3 regions of the Streptomyces rishiriensis genome follow, and region 2 is predicted to be linked to each of the others. Evidence: riboswitches for the same ligand, from Rfam matches in the RefSeq annotation. Region 2 holds a riboswitch; each other region holds the start of a gene.
The links. Region 2 has a riboswitch for cobalamin ahead of QF030_RS11605 (cobalamin biosynthesis protein). Riboswitches for the same ligand answer to the same signal wherever they lie in the genome.
Positions count from the first base shown of each region.

Region 1: it holds a riboswitch for cobalamin, as region 2 does, so the genes downstream of both, QF030_RS36320 (CbtB domain-containing protein) here and QF030_RS11605 (cobalamin biosynthesis protein) in region 2, are expected to answer to the same signal.
Region 3: it holds a riboswitch for cobalamin, as region 2 does, so the genes downstream of both, QF030_RS14185 (prenyltransferase/squalene oxidase repeat-containing protein) here and QF030_RS11605 (cobalamin biosynthesis protein) in region 2, are expected to answer to the same signal.

Region 1 is NZ_JAUSWV010000002.1:7,637,961-7,645,135, reverse strand. Features, by position in the region: gene QF030_RS36345 (protein kinase domain-containing protein) at 1-267, opposite strand, end outside; gene msrA (peptide-methionine (S)-S-oxide reductase MsrA) at 752-1,264, opposite strand; gene QF030_RS36335 (VOC family protein) at 1,565-2,305, opposite strand; gene QF030_RS36330 (FAD-dependent oxidoreductase) at 2,315-3,403, opposite strand; gene QF030_RS36325 (CbtA family protein) at 3,730-4,491, opposite strand; gene QF030_RS36320 (CbtB domain-containing protein) at 4,516-4,737, opposite strand; cobalamin riboswitch at 4,773-4,925, opposite strand; gene QF030_RS36315 (enoyl-CoA hydratase/isomerase family protein) at 5,014-6,066, opposite strand; gene QF030_RS36310 (hypothetical protein) at 6,945-7,175, shown strand, end outside.
Region 2 is NZ_JAUSWV010000002.1:2,046,431-2,053,605, reverse strand. Features, by position in the region: gene cobN (cobaltochelatase subunit CobN) at 1-343, opposite strand, end outside; gene QF030_RS11610 (cobyric acid synthase) at 340-1,848, opposite strand; gene QF030_RS11605 (cobalamin biosynthesis protein) at 1,845-2,816, opposite strand; cobalamin riboswitch at 2,915-3,067, opposite strand; gene QF030_RS11600 (hypothetical protein) at 3,205-3,426, opposite strand; gene QF030_RS11595 (inorganic phosphate transporter) at 3,461-4,729, opposite strand; gene QF030_RS11590 (class II aldolase/adducin family protein) at 5,407-6,138, shown strand; gene QF030_RS11585 (alpha/beta hydrolase) at 6,263-7,175, shown strand, end outside.
Region 3 is NZ_JAUSWV010000002.1:2,618,703-2,625,877, reverse strand. Features, by position in the region: gene QF030_RS14190 (SCO2322 family protein) at 1-197, opposite strand, end outside; gene QF030_RS14185 (prenyltransferase/squalene oxidase repeat-containing protein) at 194-1,432, opposite strand; cobalamin riboswitch at 1,516-1,704, opposite strand; gene QF030_RS14180 (phosphotransferase) at 1,771-2,457, shown strand; gene QF030_RS14175 (serine/threonine-protein kinase) at 2,458-4,242, opposite strand; gene QF030_RS14170 (MBL fold metallo-hydrolase) at 4,518-5,573, opposite strand; gene QF030_RS14165 (aldehyde dehydrogenase) at 5,665-7,122, shown strand; gene QF030_RS14160 (ferredoxin) at 7,128-7,175, shown strand, end outside.

The DNA of each region.
Region 1 (7,175 bases), 5.6 Mb from region 2:
CCACTGCGGGCGTTGGCCGGGGGCACTGTAGTCCACGACGGTCACGGTCCACGGCGAGCGGACGCGGTCGCTGTTGAGTATCTCGCGGGCGAACCGCTCCTCGAACCCCGGCTCGGAGCTGAGATCGTCGCGGATCGTCTTCAGCGCGAGCAGCCGGCCCGAGCCCGTACGGGACAGGAACACCTGCCCCATGCCGCCCGCACCGAGCCGGCCGAGCAACGGATAGCCGCCTATGGATGTCGGGTCCGAAGGCTGAAGGTTGTTCATGACGACTGTTCCCCGGGGAGTGGGCGTCAGCGCTCGCATCACGCGCTGGGCCTTGGCTTGTGTGCTGGTGAGCACCGTGGTTCGCGCCCGCAAGTATGCCGGACGGGCCGGCCCTGCGCGTCTCACCCCAACTCGACCACGTCGGGCAGCAGTTGTGCCGGGGGGATGCCCTGAACCGTCGGCCCCGCCGGTGAAAGCCCGTCACGCCCGGCAGAACGGTGGATATCCGCACGGCAACGGGAGAACGGCCGTCGGCCGCCGCCCCGTACCGCGCTTCCGATTCCCGATGACGTCGGTCCGGCAGGACGCCTGCGCGCCGCCCGCACCCCGCCCGGCGCCCGCCCTGGTGCCCCGGAGCTTCGTGTCCCCTGCCCTTTCGGACCCGGACTTCAGCCCTCGGGTCCCCGGACACGCCGACCGCGTCCTTCCGGCAGTCCGCGCGCCGAGGCCCCGGAGCGCCGCTCCGGGGCCTCGGCGGGGTGGTTCAGCCCTGGGCGCGGGCGGGGAGTCGCCAGCCCGGGCGCGGGAAGTGGCAGGTGTAGCCCTCCGGGTAACGCTCCAGGTAGTCCTGGTGCTCGGGCTCGGCCTCCCAGAAGGGGCCGACCGGCTCGACCTCGGTGACGGCCTTGCCCGGCCACAGCCCGGAGGCGTCCACGTCCGCGATGGTGTCCTCGGCGATGCGCTTCTGTTCGTCGTCCACGTAATAGATCGCCGAGCGGTAGCTGAGGCCGATGTCGTTGCCCTGGCGGTTCTTGGTGCTCGGGTCGTGGATCTGGAAGAAGAACTCCAGGATCGCGCGGAAGTCGGTCTTCTCGGGGTCGAAGAGGATCTCGATGGCCTCCGCGTGGGTGCCGTGGTTACGGTACGTCGCGTTCGGGACGTCACCGCCGGTGTATCCGACCCGCGTCGCCGTCACGCCCGGGAGCTTGCGGATCAAGTCCTGCATCCCCCAGAAGCATCCGCCCGCCAGCACGGCCCTCTGCGTCTGCGCTGCCATCTCAGCACCTTCCGTCTCTCTCGCCTCGGCCACGTGCGCTGCTCGCTCGCACACCGTCGACGTTCCAGCTTCTGTGGATACAACAGCACGTGAGAGGCCCGAACAATTCCGCGCCCGTCCAGCCGCCTCCGCCTCGGCGCCCGCCGGCGGACATCCGGCGCACATCGCCGGGACCCACGACCGGGCGGGCGCGGGCGGGCGCTGGTCTCCGCCCCCGCCCGCCCGGGGCGGCGCAGTACCGCGGCGGGTACGTCGCCCTCGTCGTGGGCCCCCTCCGCGGAGGGATCGAGCCGCTCCGGGTCAGGGCAGGGCGAGGACGCGGAACTCGTGGCCCTCGGGGTCGGTCAGGCACGTCCACGGGACATCGCCCTGGCCGAGGTCGAGGTCGGTGGCGCCGAGGGCCCGCAGCCGGGCCACGTCCGCCGCCCTGTCGTCACCGGGGTACGGCAGCAGGTCGAGATGGACGCGGTCCGGCACGGTCTTCACGTCGGGCGTGCGGAGGAACTCGAGATACGGGCCCCCGCCCTTGGCCGAGCGCAGCACGGCATGATCGTCGGTCGCCTCGTGCAGGGTCCAGTCCGTCGCCCCGCCCCAGAACCGGGCCATGGCCCGCGGATCCGCGCAGTCGACCACCACCGCGGCGATCGGCCCGGTGTCCCGGTAGACCTCCCGGGGCTCCAGCACGCAGAACTCGTTGCCCTCGGGGTCGGCGAGGACCGTCCACGGCACATCGCCCTGGCCCACGTCGGCGGGCGTCGCACCGAGGGCCCGCAGGCGCGCGACCAGTTCCGCCTGATGGGCCGCGGAGGTGGTGGCGAGGTCGAGATGCACCCGGTTCTTCGTCGTCGTCCTGGGTTCCGGGACGGGAACGACATCGACGCCGACGGCGACCGGATCCGGCCGGACGAGGCCGCCGGGGGGTCCGACGTAGGTGGTCACGCCCGGGCTGTACGCGGTCCAGCCGAGCGCCTCCGCCCAGAACCGGCCGACCGCCGAGGCGTCAAGAGCCTTGATGACCAGCTGAACGGGTCGCAGCGCCATGCCGCGATCCTATGCCGTGCGTCCCAGACGGAAGCGGGGATGCGGCTCGGCGCGACCGGTGGCCAGATCGGCGGCCATCGCGCCGATGAGCGGGGCGAACTTGGCGCCGTGCCCGGAGCACGGGGAGACGACGACGAGGGGGCCGTGGCGGTCGAGGACGAAGTCCTCGTCCGGGGTGGTGGTGTAGAGGCAGGTCGCCTCGGCGACCGGGTCCGGCTCGAGGCCCGGGAGGCGGTCGCGCACGAAGCCGCTCACCCGCGTCCGCGACGACGGGTCCACGACCCCGCTGCGGGTGCGGGCGGTGGCCGGGGTGCCGCGGTCGTGCTCGGCGACCTTGACCGCGGGGAGCGGGCCCCCGTCGCTTCCGGACGGCAGACCGTAGAGGTGCAGCGCCCCGTCCCAGACCAGGGTCGGCCACTGGACGGACGGGTCCCGCTGCCGGAAGTGGAAGACCTGCTGCTGGGTCACCCGCAGCGGTGGCAGGGCCACGGGCAGTCCGAGCTCGGGCAACCAGGCGCCGGCCGCGATCACCACTGTGTCGGCGACGATCTCACGGCCGTCGTCGGTGCTCAGGCGCGCCTTCCCGCTCCCCCGGACGTCGACGCCGGTGACCCGGGTGCCGAGGACCGCCTGCGCTCCGTGCTCGACCGCCCGCCGTACGCAGGCCCTGACGGTCTCGTCGGCGTCGACCACGCCCGCGTCCGGGTGGTGGAGCACCGGGCCCGTGACGCGGATGTACGGCCAGCGCTCGGCGGCGGCTTCCGGGCCGAGGAGTTCGTGCGGCACTCCGGCCGCGCCGAGGAGGTCGGCGATCAGCTTCGGGTCGTGCTCCTCGCCCATGTCGAGCCCGCCGGTCGTGCGCAGCAAGGGGGTCGAGCTGTCGTCCTCCAGTTCCCGCCACTGCTCGTACGCCTGCCCGGTCAGCCGTACGTAGAAGGGGTCGGCGTACGCCCGCCGGAAGATCCGCGAGCTGCCGTGCGAGCTGCCGTGCCGGTGACCGACGTCGTACGCCTCGACGAGCGTGACCTCGTGGCCCCTGCGGGCCAGTTGCCAGGCGGTGGCCGCTCCCATGAGTCCGGCGCCGACGACGACGATCACAGTCCCTCCCCGGGATCCGGCTGACGCCCGCGAGCGGAACGCGGGCCGTGTCAGCGGACTCGATCGTAACGGCGACCAGGTCCTCGCGGTCCAGGTGGAGGGGTCGGCCCGGGGCAGGTGTCGCCGCACGCCTCACGGCTCACGGCAAACCGCCGAGGGCGAGCGCGACGAGCCGGGCATCTGCCGTGCGGCGACGGCGGGTCGGATGTTCATGCCGCCGTCCTCGCGCGCCGCTCCCGCCGCTGATCCGGCGTCGGCTCGCGTACGGGGAGAGGGCCCCCGGACCATTCCGCGGGCCCTCCAGCCGGGTCGTCGTCCCGGTCACGTCACCGTGGGGCGGCCACCGGTGTGCCCGCGGTCACCGCGGCGGGCCCGGGGTGCAGCAGCCGTTCGGCCAGTTCGCCGAAGACGAGGCCGAAGCCCGCCCAGAGCGTGACCTGCAGGGCGAGCGCGGACAGCCGGAACCGCCACAGCAGGGCGGCCGGGAAGTCGCCCGGCACCTCGTTGACGGCGGGGAGGAACCCGTAGGCCAGTCCGATGACGAGCACGAAGCCGAGGACGGCTGCGACGGTCGCGTTCCAGGTGCCCAGCCTCGGCGCCAGCCGCTTGCCGAGGATCACCGCGGCGACCGCGAGCAGTACGCCGAGCACCATCATCAGGAAGTACAGGGTGGTGCGCTTGCCGATGGTGTCGGGATCGCCCACCGCGGGCGGGTTCGCCGGGTACTTCAGGAACGGCACGACGTACACGGCCAGCAGGGCGGCCCCCGACAGCAGCAGGGCCGTGGCCCGGGGGCCGAGGCGGCCCACGCGGCCGAGGGCGAAGCAGAAGGCGAGGGCGGCGATGCCGCCGAAGGCCACCCCGTAGATCAGCACGCCGGTGGCGAGACCGGCCGTGGACTGCAGGCTGCGGGAGACGAGTTCCACCTCGTGGTGCTCGTGGGCGGCTGCATGGGATTCCTCGAAGCCGATCGCGCTGTCGACGTTCGGCTCACCGAGGAAGTAGGCGACGATCAGGGCGAGCACGCCGGCGGCCAGGCCGGCGAGCATGCCCCGCACGAGCAGGTTTCGCACCGTTGCGGAGTTCATGGGTGTGCCGGGGTTCCCCTCGGGTCAGTGGCAGGGGAAGCCGAGCAGGTGGCGGGCGTCGTGCACCCACTCGTGAACGTCCTCGCCGGAGACGACGGCGGTGGCGCCTTGCTCCGCGCCGACGAAGTACAGCAGGACCAGCATCAGCACGCCGAAGAAGACTGCCCAGGGGGCGATGTCCTTCAGCGGCAACTTGGCAGGTACGACGGGCGTGCTGGTAGTCGGCTGGGCGACATGCTGCGCCATGGCGGAACCTCCTCTGGGAGTTCGCGTCCCATCTCGGTGGTGCACATGACGACGGCCACGGGTCTGACTCGCGATGCCCCCTTTCGGGGTGCACCGTCCACAGTGGCGCGACCGTGCCGGGTTCTCACCGGCTTCCGTCTCGCCGTCGTCGATATCAGAGCGACGGTACCGCGTGGCGGGTCCCTGGCCAATACCGCCCCAACCGGCGTGATCGCCCTCTCCGCGGCTCGGTGACCCGGATCACCGTGCCGGTCCCGCTCGACCCACGTCGTGGGATCAGGGGCCGGCGAGGCCGAGTTCACGCTCGCCGAGCGGGGCGAAGAAGCGCTCCACGTCGGCCGCCGTGACCTCGGCGAGGGTGGCCGGCGACCAACGGGGTTCGCGGTCCTTGTCGATGACCTGGGCGCGGATGCCCTCGACCAGGTCATGTGTGCTCAGGGCTGCGCAGGAGACGCGGTACTCCTGTTCCAGCACCCGTTCCAGCGAGCCGATCCGCCGGGCACGGCGCAGGGCGGCGAGCGTGACCTTGAGCGCCGTGGGCGACTTGGCCAGCAGGGTCTCCGCGGCCTCCTTGGCCGCCGGGCCGCCGTGGGCGAACAGCCGTCGGACGATCTCCTCGACGGTGTCGGCCGCGTAGCAGGCGTCGATCCACCCCCGGTGGCCGGACAACTCGCCCTGCGGCAAGGGCCGTACATGACGGTCCAGGGCTTCCCGTACGGGCCGGTCCGTGAGGTCGTCGACGAACCGCCGGAGCGAGACGGACGGCATGTAGTGGTCGGCGAGCCCGCACGACACGGCGTCCCCCGCCCCGATCTGCGCACCCGTCAGGGCGAGATGGGTGCCCAGTTCGCCCGGGGCACGGGCGAGCAGGTAGGTGCCGCCGACGTCCGGCACGAAGCCGATGCCCGTCTCGGGCATCGCGACCCTCGACCGCTCGGTGACGATCCGGACGCTGCCGTGCGCGGAGACGCCGACCCCGCCGCCCATCACGATGCCGTCCATCAGGGCGACGTAGGGCTTGGGAAAGCGGGCGATGCGGGCGTTGAGGTGGTACTCGTCGCGCCAGAAACGGGCCGAGGCGGCGCCGTCGGCGTCGCGGGCGTCGTCGTGGACGGCGCGGATGTCGCCGCCCGCACACAGACCGCGCTCCCCCGCTCCGGAGATGACGACGACCTCGACGGCCGGGTCGCGCTCCCAGACCCTCAGCGCGTCGTCCATGCGGCGCACCATCGCGTGGTTCAGGGCGTTGATGGCCCTCGGCCGGTCGAGCGTGATGTGGGCGGCCCTGCCGGTGGTGTGCAGCAGCACGGGTTCCCCGATGTCGTTCATACCGATGCCTCCGTCGGGCCGCGGGTCACGATGACGCGCATGATGTCGTTGCTTCCTTCCGGGATCCGGGCAGCCCCTTCGACCGCGTCGTCCCCGCCTACATTCTCGACAAGGCCCTGGACAGCGAGGACGGCGAGGTGCGCCGGGCCGCCCCGGACACCGTGCTGCTCACGCTCGCCCGCCGGGGGAGCGACGACCTGCCGGTCGGGAAGGACCTCCGGTTCCACCGCAACCGGTCCGGCTGCCGCGCGGCGGCCCGCTCGGCGTCCCCCGCGGGAGAAACGGGCCGGTCGCGCACGGGGGCGACGAGCCGCGCGATCACGATGGAGGGAAGCGGCGGCCACGCCACGATCGCCGGCAGCCGGACGCGCCATGCCCCCTGCGCTCGCCGCCTTGCCCGCCCGGCTCGCCCGCCTTGCCCGCCCGGCTCGCCCGGCTCGCCCGGCTCGGGAAACACTGCGCGGCGGTGACGCCGAGAGGCCGCGTCGCCGGCCGGCCGACGCGGACAGGGCTCGCCCCGACGCGGATGGTGGGCGAGCCCTGTCCACCGGCTCCGATTCTCGGGTCCCCGAGCCGGACGGCCCACGCGTGCGCAGGCACCGGCCGTGGTGAACGGCGCACACCCCGTACGAGTGGCGCACACCCCCGGCGCGCAGCGCCGGCCCCACGGGCCGGATCCGCACGCGTGACCCGTGCCGTGCCGGGGAAGGCACACCCCGGCGGGGCGCCCGCGGGTGCCCGCGCCACCGACCCGCTTGATCGCACACCCCCCGCGGCGAGTGATACTGGCCTTCGCCCGTCGTCGCCACGTCGTCACCGCCCTCACGAATGGACTCACACACATCTCCGCGACCGTTCCGCCCACGACGCCCTCCACGGTGTGGCAGACCCGTGGCCGCCACACCGGCCCCACCGCTCCGGACGTCCTGCGCAAACACCTCCAGGCACTCAGGGACGCCGAGACCGTCCAGGACTTCGCCGAGCTGCCCGACAGCGACACCCCCGAGGGCGAGACGGCCTTCGAGGCCCGCTGGCTCGTCGAGGGGGAGGTGACCGTCCGTGCCCGGCTGAGGCTCGCCGAGTGGTCGGGACAGGGCCAGGAGTGGACG
Region 2 (7,175 bases):
CGGTCAGGTTGGCCGGCCCGCCCTCGACGAGGTAGCGCAGCGCCTCCGCCACCACACCGGCGGGCGCCGACGACTCGGCCATCAGCTCCGCGTCGGGCACGGCCTCGCCGCCCAGCAGCACGGTCGGCACCCCCGACGCCGCGAGCGCGGCGAGCCCGTCCTCCCAGGCCCGCTTGCCGCCGAGCAGGCGTACGACGGCGATGTCCGCGCCGTCCAGCAGCCCGGGAAGCTCCTGCTCGACATCCACCCGGGTCGGGTTGCCGATCCGGTACGAGACGCCGGCGGCGGCCCGGGCCGCCAGCAGATCGGTGTCGGCGGTCGACAACAACAACACTGTGCTCATGCGGGCGCTCCCGGTGGAATGAAAGGCAGTCCTTGCGGCGCGCCCGACTCGATGAGCCGCCAGAGCGCGTCGGTGTCCGCGTGCTGTTCGATCAGGTCGCCGAGCCGGTCGAGCTGCTCCTCGCGCAGCCCGGCGAACGAGGTGTCGGCGGCGGGCACGAAGCGACGGCCCGCGGCGGCCGCCACCTCGCGCAGGAAGGCCCGCCGGAATCCGTCCGACTCCAGCGAGCCGTGCCAGTGGGTGCCCCAGACGCCGCCGACCCGGCATCCGTCCAGAAAGGCCTCCCCGCCCAGGACTTCGGCGACCCCGTGATGGATCTCGTACCCCTCGACCCGCTCGCCGAGGGCTTCGCCGACGGGCCGGGTGAGGGTCTTCTCGCGGGCGAACCGCACCCGCACGGGCAGGATCCCGAGCCCTTCGACCCGCCCGCGCCGGCTCTCGACCTTGTCCTCGATGTGCTCGCCGAGGATCTGGAAGCCGCCGCAGATGCCGAGGACGGGCCGCTGTTCGGCGGCCCTGCGCAGGATCGCCTCGGCCAGCCCCCGCTCGCGGAGCCACTCCAGGGCGCGCACGGTCCCCCGGGTCCCGGGGATCACCACCAGGTCGGCGTCGGCCAGTTCCTCGGGGCGGTCCACGAACCGCACGACGACTCCGGGTTCGGCGGCCAGCGCGTCCACGTCCGTGAAGTTGGACATGAGCGGGATCGCGCAGACGGCGACGCGCAGCACGTCCTCGCCGACGGGCGGGGCGGTGTTCGACTCCCGCACGGTCCCGCGCAGCGAGACCCTCAGCCCGTCCTCCTCGTCGATCCCCAGCCCGTGCCGGAACGGCAGCACGCCGTAACTCCGCCGCCCGGTGAGCCCGTGCAGCATCTCCAGGCCCGGCTCCAGCAGGGAGACGTCCCCCCGGAACTTGTTGACCAGGAACCCGGCGACCAGTTCCTGGTCCTCGGGCGAGAGCAGGGCGACGGTGCCGAAGAAGGAGGCGAAGACGCCCCCGCGGTCGATGTCGCCGACGACGAGCACGGGCAGCCGCGCGCCCCGCGCGATCCCCATGTTCACGATGTCGGTCCGCCGCAGATTGATCTCGGCCGGACTGCCCGCCCCCTCACAGATCACCGCGTCATACGTGCCCCGCAACTCGGCGAGGCAGTCGAGAACGGTTCCGAGGAGTTTCTGCTGCCGCCCCCCGTGATAGCCACGGGCGGTCATCTCGCCCACCGGCTTGCCGAGCAGCACGACCTGGCTGCTCTGCTCGCCGCCCGGCTTGAGCAGCACCGGATTCATCAGCGCGGTCGGCTCCACCCGGCAGGCCTGGGCCTGCATGGCCTGCGCCCGCCCGATCTCGGCGCCCTCGGTCGTCACGAACGAGTTGAGGGACATGTTCTGCGCCTTGAAGGGCGCGACCTTCACCCCCTGGCGCACCAGCCACCGGCAGATCCCGGCGGTGACGACGCTCTTGCCGGCGTCGGAGGTGGTGCCGGCGACGAGGAGACCCCCGCTCATGTCGTACGCCCCTTCGGCTGGTTCCTCGCGACGACGCGCGTGGCGGCGATGCGCGCGGCGACGGTCACGCCGAGCGCGAGCAGACCGACGCGGCGGGAGAGCCGCGCGGCACGTTCGATGTCCCGGACGGCGACGGGCCGCCCGGCCGCGCCGTTCAGCACGGGGCGGTGCTCGACCCGTCCGCCGTACGACAGGGTCCCGCCCAGCCGCACCCCGAGCGCGCCCGCGAAAGAGGCTTCCACCGGACCGGCGTTGGGGCTCGGATGGCGGCGGGCGTCGGCCCGCCAGGCGCGCACGGCGCCCCGCGGATCGTCCCCCGCGACGGCGGCGAGCACGGCGGTCAGCCGGGCTCCCGGCCATCCGGCGACGTCGTCGAGGCGGGCGGCGGCCCAGCCGTAGCGCAGATACCTCGGCGACCGGTGACCGACCATGGCGTCCAGGGTGTTGACGGCCCGGAACCCGACCAGGCCCGGCACCCCGCCCACCGCCCCCCACACCAGCGCGCCCACGACGGCGTCGGAGGTGTTCTCGGCGACCGACTCCACGACGGCCCGGGCGATCCCGTCGGCGTCCAGCGCCTGCGGGTCCCGCCCGCACAGATGCGGCAGCCGCTCCCGGGCGGCCTCGACGTCCCCCGCTTCGAGGGCCCGCCCGACGGCCCGGGCCTCCCGGACCAGCGAACTGCCCCCGACAACGGCCCAGGTGGCGGCGGAGACCAACGCGACGGTGGCCGCGGGTGAACGGCGTACGGCCTGTTCGGCGGCGGCTCCCAGGGCCACGGCCCCGCCGGCGCACACGACGGCGTGGAGGGCGCCGCGTCCCCGGTGGTCCCGCCACAGCAGCCGCTCGACGGCACCGGCGGCGCGTCCGAACGCGGCGACCGGATGCCCTCGGCGCGGATCGCCGAGCAGCAGGTCGCCCAGAAGGCCGGTGGCGGCGCCGTACGCGTAGAGGCGATCGGCACGCATCGGCTCAGCCGGCCGTGGGGCCGGGCAGTGAACCGGTGCGGTACCTCAACGGCCGAGCGAGCATGGCGATATGTCCTCACTCAGGGTGTCCACGCCCTGGTTCGACGAGACCGGCGGCGAGAGTTCCTGGCTCCCGGGGGTTACTACCCCGGTGACAGTGGCGGGACCGCGCCGGATTCACACCGGCTTCCTCTTCTGCCGTCGTACATGGCTCGGGCAGTCCACCACGACCCGCTGGAGCCGTCAACTTGCTGTTGACCTGCGAGGCTGGAGTGTGCAGAACCCCACACAGGGACCGACGGCGGAGCCACCGACACCCCTGGGGTGCGGGACGGCGATCCGTCCCGCACCCCAGGGGCGTTCGGGTGGTGCGTGTGTGGATGGTGCGTCAGGCGACGATCAGTGAGATGCCGTACGCCACCGCTGCCGCGCAGGCCGCGAAGCACGCGTACGCGCCGGTCACCGCGAGGGTGGCCGAGCCGCCCTGCGCCGACGCGCGCTCCTGCCGCGACAGGCCCATGATGCCGAGGGTGAACAGGGCGACGAGGCCCACGGTGACCACGAGGCTGACGCCGAAGACGGAACCCAGGGCTGCCCAGTCGATCTTCATGCTGCTTCTCTTCCTTCGTACCGGGTGCGCGGGCTCAGACGGCCGCGGCCGGAGGAGCGGCGGGGGTCGCGGGCTCCGCGGCCGGGGCGGGGATCGTGGCCGTCAGGTCCGTGGTGAGACCGGCGGTGAGGTTGTCGGCCAGGGCGACCGTGGGCGGCGGGGTGACCGCGGCGATCGCCGTCGTGACGACGCCCGCGGGCTCCTCGGACGCGTTGACGTTCGAGGCGTCGACGACCTCGCGCCGGGAGACCTTCCAGATGGCCGCGCTGGAGGCGATCAGGAAGACCGCGACGAGGGCCGTACCCCAGTCGCCCAGGCCGGTGACCGACTCGGCGAGCGCGCCCACCAGGGCCGCGGCCGGGAGCGTCAGGCCCCATGCGACGAACATCCGGGTCGCCGTCGACCAGCGGACCACACCGCCCTTGCGGCCCAGTCCGGCGCCCATCACCGCACCCGAGACCGAGTGGGTGGTGGAGAGGGAGAAGCCGAGGTGCGAGGAGGCCAGGATGACCGTGGCCGCGCTGGTCTGGGCGGCGAAGCCCTGCTGCGGCTGGAGGTCGGTCAGGCCCTTGCCCATGGTGCGGATGATGCGCCAGCCGCCGAGGTAGGTGCCGAGCGCGATGGCCAGGCCGGCGGAGAGGATGACCCAGGTGGGCGGGTCGGAGTCGGGGGCCACGGCACCGCCGGCCACCAGGGCCAGGGTGATGATGCCCATCGTCTTCTGCGCGTCGTTGGTGCCGTGGGCGAGGGAGACCAGGCCGGCCGAGGCGATCTGGCCCGCGCGGTAGCCCTTGGCCGCAGCCTTGCCGTCGGCCTTCTTGCCGAGGGTGTAGGAGAGGCGGGTCGCGAGCATCGCCGCGACGCCGGCGACGATCGGCGCGGCGATCGCCGGGATCAGCACCTTGGTCACCAGGGCGTCACCGTGCACCGCGCCCATGCCGGCCGAGGCGATGGTGGCGCCGATCAGGCCGCCCATCAGGGCGTGCGAGGAACTGGACGGCAGGCCCACCAGCCAGGTCAGGAGGTTCCAGAGGATCGCGCCGACCAGGGCGGCGAAGATGACCTCGGGACGGATGCCGGTCTCGTCGACGAGACCCTTGGAGATCGTGTTGGCGACCTCCACCGAGAGGAAAGCGCCCACAAGGTTGAGCGCGGCGGACATGGCCACCGCGACCTTGGGCTTGAGCGCACCGGTCGAGATGGTGGTGGCCATCGCGTTGGCGGTGTCGTGAAAACCGTTCGTGAAATCGAACGCGAGTGCGGTTACTACCACAATCGCGAGGATCAGCGAGAAGTTTTCCATTTACCCAGGCAATCGTTCGAAGTCATTGGCGCGTTGACCGTAAGCAATCCGGGTGAACGGAAGATGAACTGAGAAGGGCTTCCGGGTGTCTGTCCACGCGAGTCGGGGCGGTGACCCGTCGAGGCGTCGGGGCGGGGGGCGGGCGCCGTACGGCCGCCCGTCCTCGGCGGGCCCCGGCAACCGCGTCCCGGAGCCGTGAAAGAGATCTTCGTCACCCGGCGGGCCGCCGCGGGCCGCGCCCTGCCGGAGGGCTCCGGTGGGCCGTCCGGACCGCAGTCGCCGACGCTCCACGGCCGGTAGCGGGCAGTCCACGGGGCGTGACCGGCGGCGCAATCCGGCCGCCGCCGCGACGGCCGATGAGGTGGGTGCCCCGCGTCGCCGAAGCCCTGCTTCAGCGACGCGTCCGGATCCCCATCGGGCCTGAGCACCGAGGCCCCGGTCGTGGGAGTCGTACGCGACGTCGAGGGCGGGCGGCACGGTCCGGCCGTCGGCGCCCGGCCGCCGCGATCGTGTACGAAACACGCGGCCCGCCCGGGCCGCGCTCCCTGTTCCCGTCGACGACGGCGGGCGCGAAGCCGTCCGGAGGTCAGCCGTCCGCAGGCCGGGGGAGGCGCGGCTTCCGGCCACAGTGCCCGCGCCCGGCGGCGGCCCGCGATGCCTGCTGGCAGGATCGCGGCATGGCTGAGCAGCGACGCGAGCAGGGAGACGCCCGGGGGCGCCGGAGCGGCGTGCGGGACGTGACACAGGGGCGGGGGAGGCACGCGGTCCTCGAGGAGGCGCGGGCCTGGGAGGCGCTCGTGACGGCGGCCCGCCGCACCGTGACCGACGGACTGGTCGTCGGCACCTCCGGCAACGTCTCCGTACGCGTCGGCGACACCGTGCTCGTCACACCGTCGGGCGTACCCTACGAGCGGCTCACCCCGGACGACGTGACGGGCGTCGACCTCACCGGCCGGCAGGTGCTCGGCACCCTGCGCCCGACGAGCGAGCTGCCCATGCACCTCGCCGTCTACCGCACCACGGACGCCGGGGCGGTCGTCCACACCCACGCCGTGCACGCGACCGCCGTCTCGACCCTCGTCACCGAGCTTCCCCACGTCCACTACATGGCGGGCGCGCTCGGCGGACCCGTCCGGGTCGCCCCCTACGCGACGTACGGCACCGAGGAGTTGGCCGAGAACATGCTCCGCGCCCTCGTAGACCGCAGTGGCTGCCTCCTCGGGAACCACGGCACCCTCACCTACGGCGCCACCCTCGACCAGGCCTACGACCGTACGGCCCAACTGGAGTGGATGTGCCGCCTGTGGCTGACCGCCTCGTCCGTACCCGGCCTGGAACCCACGCTCCTGACGGAGGAACAGGTCACGGAGGCGGGCGAGCGGCTGCGCGGATACGGCCAGCGGGACTGACCCGCCGTCCCCTCCTCCGCCGCACGGCCGGTGAGCGGCCCTCACCTCGCCGCGCCCGCCCCGGGTTTCCTCCCGGCCGGCTCCACCACTGGCCGGGAGGGGGGCGGGAAAGGACACTGGACGGGTGCGCACTGTCAAAGCGACGGCCGCCGCCGTCACCGCAGCCCTGGCCGCCGGCGCCGCCAGTGTCGTCGCAGGCCGACTGGCCAGCGACGCCGCGCTGAAGGCGCCGCCCGGCCGGCCCCTGCCCACCGAACCCCGGCTCACCGTGCACGGCACGGCCCCCGGCCGGATCACCCTGACCCGTGACCTGGCCGCCCTGCGCCCCGGCACCTACGGCCTCTCCGGCAACGGCTCCCACGCGGTCGTGGGCCCCGTCCTGGCCACCGCCCCGCACTCCGCCGACACCGTCGTGCGCAGCCTGGAGCGGGTCACCCACGGCACCCTGAGCGCCGGCGACGCGGTCTGGCTCACCCCCAACCTCCATGTCGGCAACCCCGGCAGCGCCCTCGGTCTCGACCACGCCGACATCGACGTCCCCGGCGAACTGGGCAACCTGCCCGCCTGGTTCGTGCCCGGCGCGCGCCGCACCTGGGTGATCGCCGCGCACGGCCTGGGCACCACCCGGGAGCACGCCCTGAACGTCATGGGCTTCCTGCACCGCCGCCGCTTCCCCGTCCTCGCCCTCGCCCATCGCGGTGACCTCGGCGCGCCCCGCTCCCCGGACGGTCTGAACCACCTCGGCGAGACCGAGTGGCGCGACCTGGACGCGGCGATGCGGTACGCCGTGCGCTACGGCGCCGAACGCGTCGTCCTGTTCGGCTGGTCCACCGGCGCGACCATGGCCCTGCGGGCCGCCGCCGACTCGGGGCTGCGGGACCTCGTCTCCGGGCTGGTGCTGGACTCCCCGGTCCTGGACTGGCGGACGACCGTGCGCGCGCTCGCCGCCGCCCGGCGCACCCCGGGCGTGCTGCTGCCGCTCGCCGTCCGCGCCGCCGAGGGCCGCACCGGCCTGCACGCCGGCCCCGGCCGCCGAG
Region 3 (7,175 bases), 570 kb from region 2:
ACCGCGAACCGGAAGCCCTGGACGTCGCCGTCGGCGGGGCGGGCGGTGGAGGGACCCTGGGTGGCGTACGTCCAGCCGTCGCCCGAGCGGTCCCAGAAGGACCAGTAGCGGTACCCGGCGGCCTGGGCCGACTGGACCGCGCCGGTCAGCGACAGCAGCAGCGCGGCGAGGACGAGGGCGGCGCACCGGCGCGTCACGGCCGCTGCTTCCTGCCGCGGCCGCTGATCAGGAAGCCGATGCCGATACCGGCGACCAGGAAGACGCCGACGGTCCACCAGACGCCGTAACCGGAATCTGAGTCCTCCTTCTTGTCGGCGTCGGCACCGGTGTCAGCCGTCTGGTCGGTGGCCTTCGCCGTGGCCTGCGGAGTCGGACCCGTCGCGTCGAGCTGTGCGACGAGGTCGGCGCCGCCGAAGTGGCGCGGGTCGGCGCCCATGGCGTGGGCGGCGAAGATCAGCTGGGCGTAGGCGGCGGGGCCGCTCTGCTTCGCCCAGGCCGCGGAGTTCTGCTCGAGCCAGGCGAGGGGCTTCTTCGCCTGCCCGGTCGCACCCTGCGCGGCGAGGGCGACGACGGCGTCGGCGGTGTTGCCGTGGTCGGGCTGGTCCTCGGCGCCCGGGAGGGAAGACTTCAGGTAGCCGGCGTCGAGCATCGCTGCCGCGAGGTAGGCAGCGCCGTTGCGGGCGAGCCCGCTCGGGGTCGCCGCGGTGGCGGTGTCGCAGGCGGGGGCCGCCGATGTCTTGCCGGCGGTCGTCACGAGCCCCTTGCCGAGGGCGCCGAGCACACCTGCGGCCGTCGCGTCCGCGTTGGCCGCGAGGGCGCCCCCCTTGTCCGGCTGGTACGCGAACGCGCCGCCGCCGGTCTTGTCGCAGGGGAGGGAGAGCTTGCCGAGCGCGTCGTACGGCGACTTGCCTGCCTTGCGCACCTGCGAGGGCTGCTGCCCGGCCGCCGCCATCGCGCCCGCGACCACGGAGGTCGAGTTCGCGTCGCTCGCGCCGCCGGGGGTGTAGCCCCAGCCGCCGTCGGCGTTCTGGACCGACTTCAGCCAGGTGACGGCCTTCTCGGTTTCCGCCTGGTGGCCGCCGAGCGCGGCCAGCGCCTGGACGGCCGCCGCCGTGCTGTTGGTGTCCACCATCAGCTTGGCGTCGCACGCCTTGGCGGTGTCCGCGCGGAACGCGGCGAAGGCGCCGTTCGCGCACTGCTGCCCGGTCAGCCAGGCCACGGCCCGGTCGGCGGGGGTGACGCCCGTGGTCCGCTGCGCGAGCAGGGCCAGCGACTGGCGCCAGACGCCGTCGTACGTCGGGTCGGCGGTGCCGTACAGACCGTCGGGTATCGCCACCGAGGGGGTGGGGGACGGGGCGGCGACGGCGGGGACGGCGGCACCCAGCACGACGGTGGCGGCTGCCAGAGCAGCGGCGCTGCGGCGGATGTTCATGATCGGCGGGTGCCTCTCCCGGTCGGGGAGGTCACGCAGCCGGGCAGCACGGGACATCCCGGCGGCTCGGCTCCGTATACCTCGACGGTGCCGTGCGAACGGCGGGCCTGCCGACGCACGTGAGCCGGTCACGGTCCGTACCGGGCGATCCGGCTTGCCGCGCTGCCTGTCGGACGGCTCGGCGGCTCACGGTTGCGGGTCAGCGCCGGAATTGCACCGGCTTCCCCCTGTACGGGCGTGATGACGACGCGGCCACTCTACCGGCAGGTAGCCGGGCGCCTGAGGGGCGGCTGTGCAAGCGCCCCGGACGGGGCGGAAGCCCCCGATATGTTGTGGCCATGACGCATACGGGGAGGGCGCCGGGCGTGCTGCCGGGCAGGCTGCTCGGCTCGGGCCGGACGGCCGACGTGTACGAGATCGACGAGGCGTGGGTGCTGCGCCGCGACCGGGAGGGCCGGGAGGACTCGGCCGCCCTCGCCGCGGTGATCACCCATGTGCGCCGGCACGGCTACCCCGCACCCGCAGTACGGCCCACCGGCTCACGCGCCGACCTGGTCATGGAGCGGCTGGACGGGCCGACGATGCTCCACGCGTTCGGCGCGGGCACCCTGGACGCCGAGGAGGCGGGGACCGTCCTCGCCCGGCTGCTGCGTGAGCTGCACGCCCTGCCGGGACGGGTCTCGGCCGACGCCGGCATCCTGCACCTGGACCTCCACCCGGACAACGTGATCCTCACGCCCGACGGCCCCCGGGTCATCGACTGGGCCAACGCGGAGGAGGGCGACCCCGGGCTCGACTGGGGCATGTCCGCGGTGATCCTCGCCCAGGTCGCCGTCTCCGACCTGCCGATCGCCGACCCGGCCCGGGCGATGCTGACCGCGCTGCTCGCCGACCCCTGCGGCCTCACCGAGGAGGGACTGGCGGAGGCCCTGCGCAGGCGGGCGGCCAACCCGACGATGAGCCGCGAGGAGACGGAACTCCTCGTACCGGCCGCCGAGTTGGTCAGGGCGTCGGCGGGCCGCTGACTAGGCCGCCGCCCGCCAGACCGTCATGTCCGCGGTCACGAACGCCAGGTCCGGCAGCGCGGTCGACTTCACCTGGATCACGAGCAGTGCGATGTCCCCGGAGGGGTGCTTGACGCAGATCTCGCTGCCGGCCGCCGCCGCGGCGAGCGGGAGCCGGTGGCTCCTGGCGCCGGTGAGGACGATGCGGCACGAGTCGAGTGAGCCGCCGGGGTCGCCGTACAGCATGGTGAACACGCTGGTGTCGCTCTCCAGCGCGCAGCCGGTCTGCTTGCAGCTGAAGCGGATGTCCCCCTTGCTGTCCTCGCGCCGGACCGGCTCCTTGACGTCCAGCGAGGTCTTCGCGTCCAGCCACTGGAGGGGATACGCGGTGGCCTGTGGCGTCCTGGGCACGGTCGAGGAGGAGCCCGGCCCCTGCGATGTCCGGTCACCGGCCGCCGAGTCCGGCGCGGCTGTCGACGAGGACCCCGACGAGGACCCGGACGAGGACCCCGACGACCGTGCGGACCCGGACGGGCCGGGCGTCGCGGAGGCCCCGGCCGTGTCCCGGTGGCGGAGCCGGTCCGCCGCCTCCATGACCGTCCACGTCAGGCCGGTCAGCACCACCGCGCCCGCGGTCACGGCCGCGGCCGTGACCAGCGCGGTCCACCGACGGCGGGCCCGCCGCCCGTCCGGCCGTGTGAGCTGCGACTGCACCGGCGCGATCAAGGGCACCGCCTGGTGGGGCATCGCGTGCGAGGCCGGCGGGTTCGGGGCCGGCGGGTTCGAGGGCACGGTGTGCTGGGTTTCGTGCTGCGGAGTGTGCTGCTGCGGTGCCCTGTGCGGCGGCGTCTTGTGCGCGGGCTGCGGGATCAGGGGCAGCGTGTGCACCGGGGTGGGATCGGGGACCGGAGACGGCACCGGCACCTCCGGCCCGGTGACCTCCCGCCAGACGGCCGGCCCGGCGCCGTCGTCCGCGTCTCCGTCCAGGCGTCTCCTGCACCACTCGACGATCTCCGCCGGGGTGACCCGCTCCGCTGGATCGGCGGCCAGGCAGCGGGCGATCAGCGGACGGAGCGGTTCCGGCAGAAGGGACAGGTCGGGTTCCGAGTGCACGATCCGGTACAGCACGCTGACCGAGGGGCCGTCCCCGTACAGCGGCCGGCCCAGGGCCGCGAACGCCGCAGTCTGACCGAGCGCGAACACGTCGGTCGCCGCGGTGACCTCACTCGCGGTCGCCTGCTCGGGAGCCATGAACTGCGGTGTGCCGACAGCGAGGCCGGTGGCGGTGTTCGTGGTGACGTCGGAGGCCAGCGAGATGCCGAAGTCGATCACGCGCGGTCCGTCGGCGGCCAGCAGCACGTTCGACGGCTTCAGATCCCGGTGCACGATTCCCGCACCGTGGATGGCCTGGAGCGCCTCCGCCACCCCCGCCATCAGCCACAGCGCCGCGGGTACCGGCAGCGGCCCGCGCCGGGCGACGGCCTCCGCCAGCGAAGGGCCCGGCACGTACAGCGTGGCCAGCCAGGGAGGTACGCCGTCCGCGTCGGCGTCGATCAGCTCGGCGGTGTACGCGCCGCGGACCCGCCGGGCGGCTTTGATCTCCCGGCGGAACCGCCGCCGGAAGGCCGGGTCGTCGGCCAGTTCCGGGCGTACCACCTTGATCGCCAGCGGCCGGCCGCCCTGTGTGTGCGACAGGTAGACCCGTCCCATGCCGCCCGCCCCGAGCCGGGCGGCGAGACGGTAACCGGCCACCAGCGGCGGATCGTCCGCCTGAAGTGGCTGGAACACCTCGGTCGCGTGATTCATCGGCCCTCGTCCCCCTCATGACCCTGGCCCCCCCGGCCCGGTCCCCCGGTCCCCGCGATCCGACGATCCGACGATCCGCGATTCGATCAAGTCAGCAGCCTACGCGGGGTGTCGGTCCGCCGAAGGGGAGGAACAGCACCCGGGTCTCCAGCAACCACACCCCGTCGACCGGCGGAACACGCCCGGGCACTGCCCCACTTGGACGGACTGCCCGGCGGGGACGACGTGTCCATGAGGGCGTCGGTATCGAGGAGCCCTCGTCCGCCGCGAGCGGTTCACACCGCCCTGTACGTCACCGGGTCGCTCCCGGTCACCGCCTCCGCGCGCCCCTGCTTCACCAGCCGCCGCAGATGGGCTTCGGCCTCCGAGACCGCGATGTTCCGTGAGCCGTAGGGGATCTGCGGCCAGGGGCGGTTCCACTCCATGCGTTCCGCGAGCTGCCAGGGGGTGAGAGGGGTGGCGAGGAGGGCGAGCAGGCCGGTGAGGCGGTCCTCGTGGTGGGCGAGCAACTCCGTCACGCGGGAGGGGGCGTCGGTGAAGGCGTGCTGGTGGGCCGGGAGGATCTCGGCGGGGGCGAGCCGGCCGACGCGTTCGAGGGAGTCGAGATAGTCGCCGAGGGGGTCGGTGACGGTGGCGTCGTCGGGGTCCTCGTACAGGCCGATGTGCGGGGTGATCCCGGGCAGCAGGTGGTCGCCGGAGAACAGGCGCCCGTGGCCCGGGAGCCGAGCGGGATGCTCCTCCTCCAGATGGAGGCAGACGTGGCCGGGGGTGTGCCCCGGCGTCCAGATCGCGCGCAGCCGGCGGCCGGGCAGGTCGAGGAACTCGCCGGGGACGATCTCGCGGTCCGGAAGGGCGGGCGCCAGACCGGGGAAGGGGCGACGACGGGCGGGAGGCGTGCGGAGCGGGGCGATGTGCTCCTCCGGGGCGCCCGCGGTGGTGAGCTTGGCCGCCATGTACGAGTACCAGCGCTCGGGTCGCGTCTCGCGGGTCCGCCGCACGATCGAGGTGTCCGCCGCGTGCATCGCCACCCACGCCCCGGAGGCCTCCCGCACCCGGCCGGACAGGCCGTGGTGGTCGGGGTGGTGGTGGGTGATCACGACACCGCGCAGCTCGGTGACGGAGGTCCCGCACGCCGTCAGTCCGGCGGCCAACGCCTCCCAGGACGCCGGGTCGTCCCAGCCGGTGTCGATCAGCACCGGCCCGTGGTCGGTGTCGACGACGTACACCAGGGTGTGGCCCAGCGGATTGTCCGGAATCGGAACCCGGAGCGAGCGGACGCCGCCGCCGTGGTCGTACGCGGTGGGTTCGGATCCGCTCGGACTGCTCTTCATCTGCCCTCCGTCATACGGCCATTGCTCACTATAACTAGAACTGGTATCAGTTCCTGAAACACCGTCAGAAACGTAGACGAAGGCAGTGGCCATGGCCGAGCTCGTGGAACACGGACAGCTGTTCATCGGCGGGGAACTGACCGATCCCCTGGGCAAGGACGTCATCGAGGTGGTCTCGCCGCACACCGAGGAGGTCATCGGGCGGGTGCCGCACGCGTCGACCGCCGATGTGGACCGGGCGGTCGCCGCGGCGCGGCGGGCCTTCGACGAGGGGCCCTGGCCGCGGTTGTCGCTCGACGAGCGGATCGCCGTCGTCACCCGCATCAAGGACGGCATCGCCCTGCGCCACGAGGAGATCGCCCGGGTGATCTCCTCCGAGAACGGCTCCCCGTACTCCTGGAGCGTCCTCGCGCAGGCCCTCGGCGCGATGATGGTGTGGGACGCGGCGATCACCGTCGCGCGCGGCTTCACCTACGAGGAGCGGCGCGACGGCGTGCTCGGGAAGATCCTCGTGCGGCGCGAGCCCGTGGGGGTGGTCGCGGCCGTCGTCCCCTGGAACGTCCCGCAGTTCGTCGCCGCCGCCAAGCTCGCGCCCGCGCTGCTCACCGGCTGCACGGCGGTGCTGAAGCCGTCGCCGGAGTCGCCGCTGGACGCGTATCTGCTGGCCGAGATCGCGCGGGAGGCCGGGCTGCCGGAGGGCGTGCTGTCGATCCTGCCGGCGGACCGCGAGGTGAGCGAGTACCTGGTCGGGCATCCGGGCGTGGACAAGGTGTCGTTCACCGGCTCGGTCGCGGCCGGCAGGCGGGTCATGGAGGTGGCGTCCAGGAACCTCACGCGGGTGACCCTGGAGCTCGGCGGCAAGTCGGCGGCGGTCGTCCTGCCGGACGCGGACATCGCCACGGCCGTGCCCGGGATCGTCTCGGCCGCCTGGATGAACAACGGGCAGGCCTGTGTGGCCCAGACCCGCATCCTGCTGCCGCGCTCGCGCTACGACGAGTTCGCGGACGCCTTCGCCGCCGCGGCCGCCGCGCTGGTCGTCGGCGACCCGCTGGACCCGGCCACGCAGGTCGGCCCGCTGGTGGCGCAACGGCAGCAGCGCAGGAACCTCGACTACATCCGGATCGGGCAGGAGGAGGGCGCGAAGATCCTCACGGGCGGCGGACGTCCGGCGGGCCTGGACCGCGGCTGGTACGTGGAGCCGACCCTGTTCGGCGACGTCGACAACTCCATGCGGATCGCCCGCGAGGAGATCTTCGGGCCGGTGATCTGCCTGCTGCCCTACGGCGACGAGTCCGAGGCGCTGAGGATCGCGAACGACTCCGACTACGGGCTCAGCGGCAGCGTGTGGACGGCCGACGTCGGGCACGGCATCGAGGTCGCCCGGCAGGTCCGCACAGGGACGTACTCGGTGAACACCTTCAGTCTCGACATGCTCGGCCCGTTCGGCGGCTACAAGAACTCCGGACTGGGGCGGGAGTTCGGGCCCGAGGGCTTCGGCGAGTACCTCGAGCACAAGATGATCCACCTGCCGGCGGGATGGGAGGGGTGAGAGGGATGGAGGTGCCTCCCGCGCGAGCGCAGTCGAGCGCGGGGGCGGGCGAC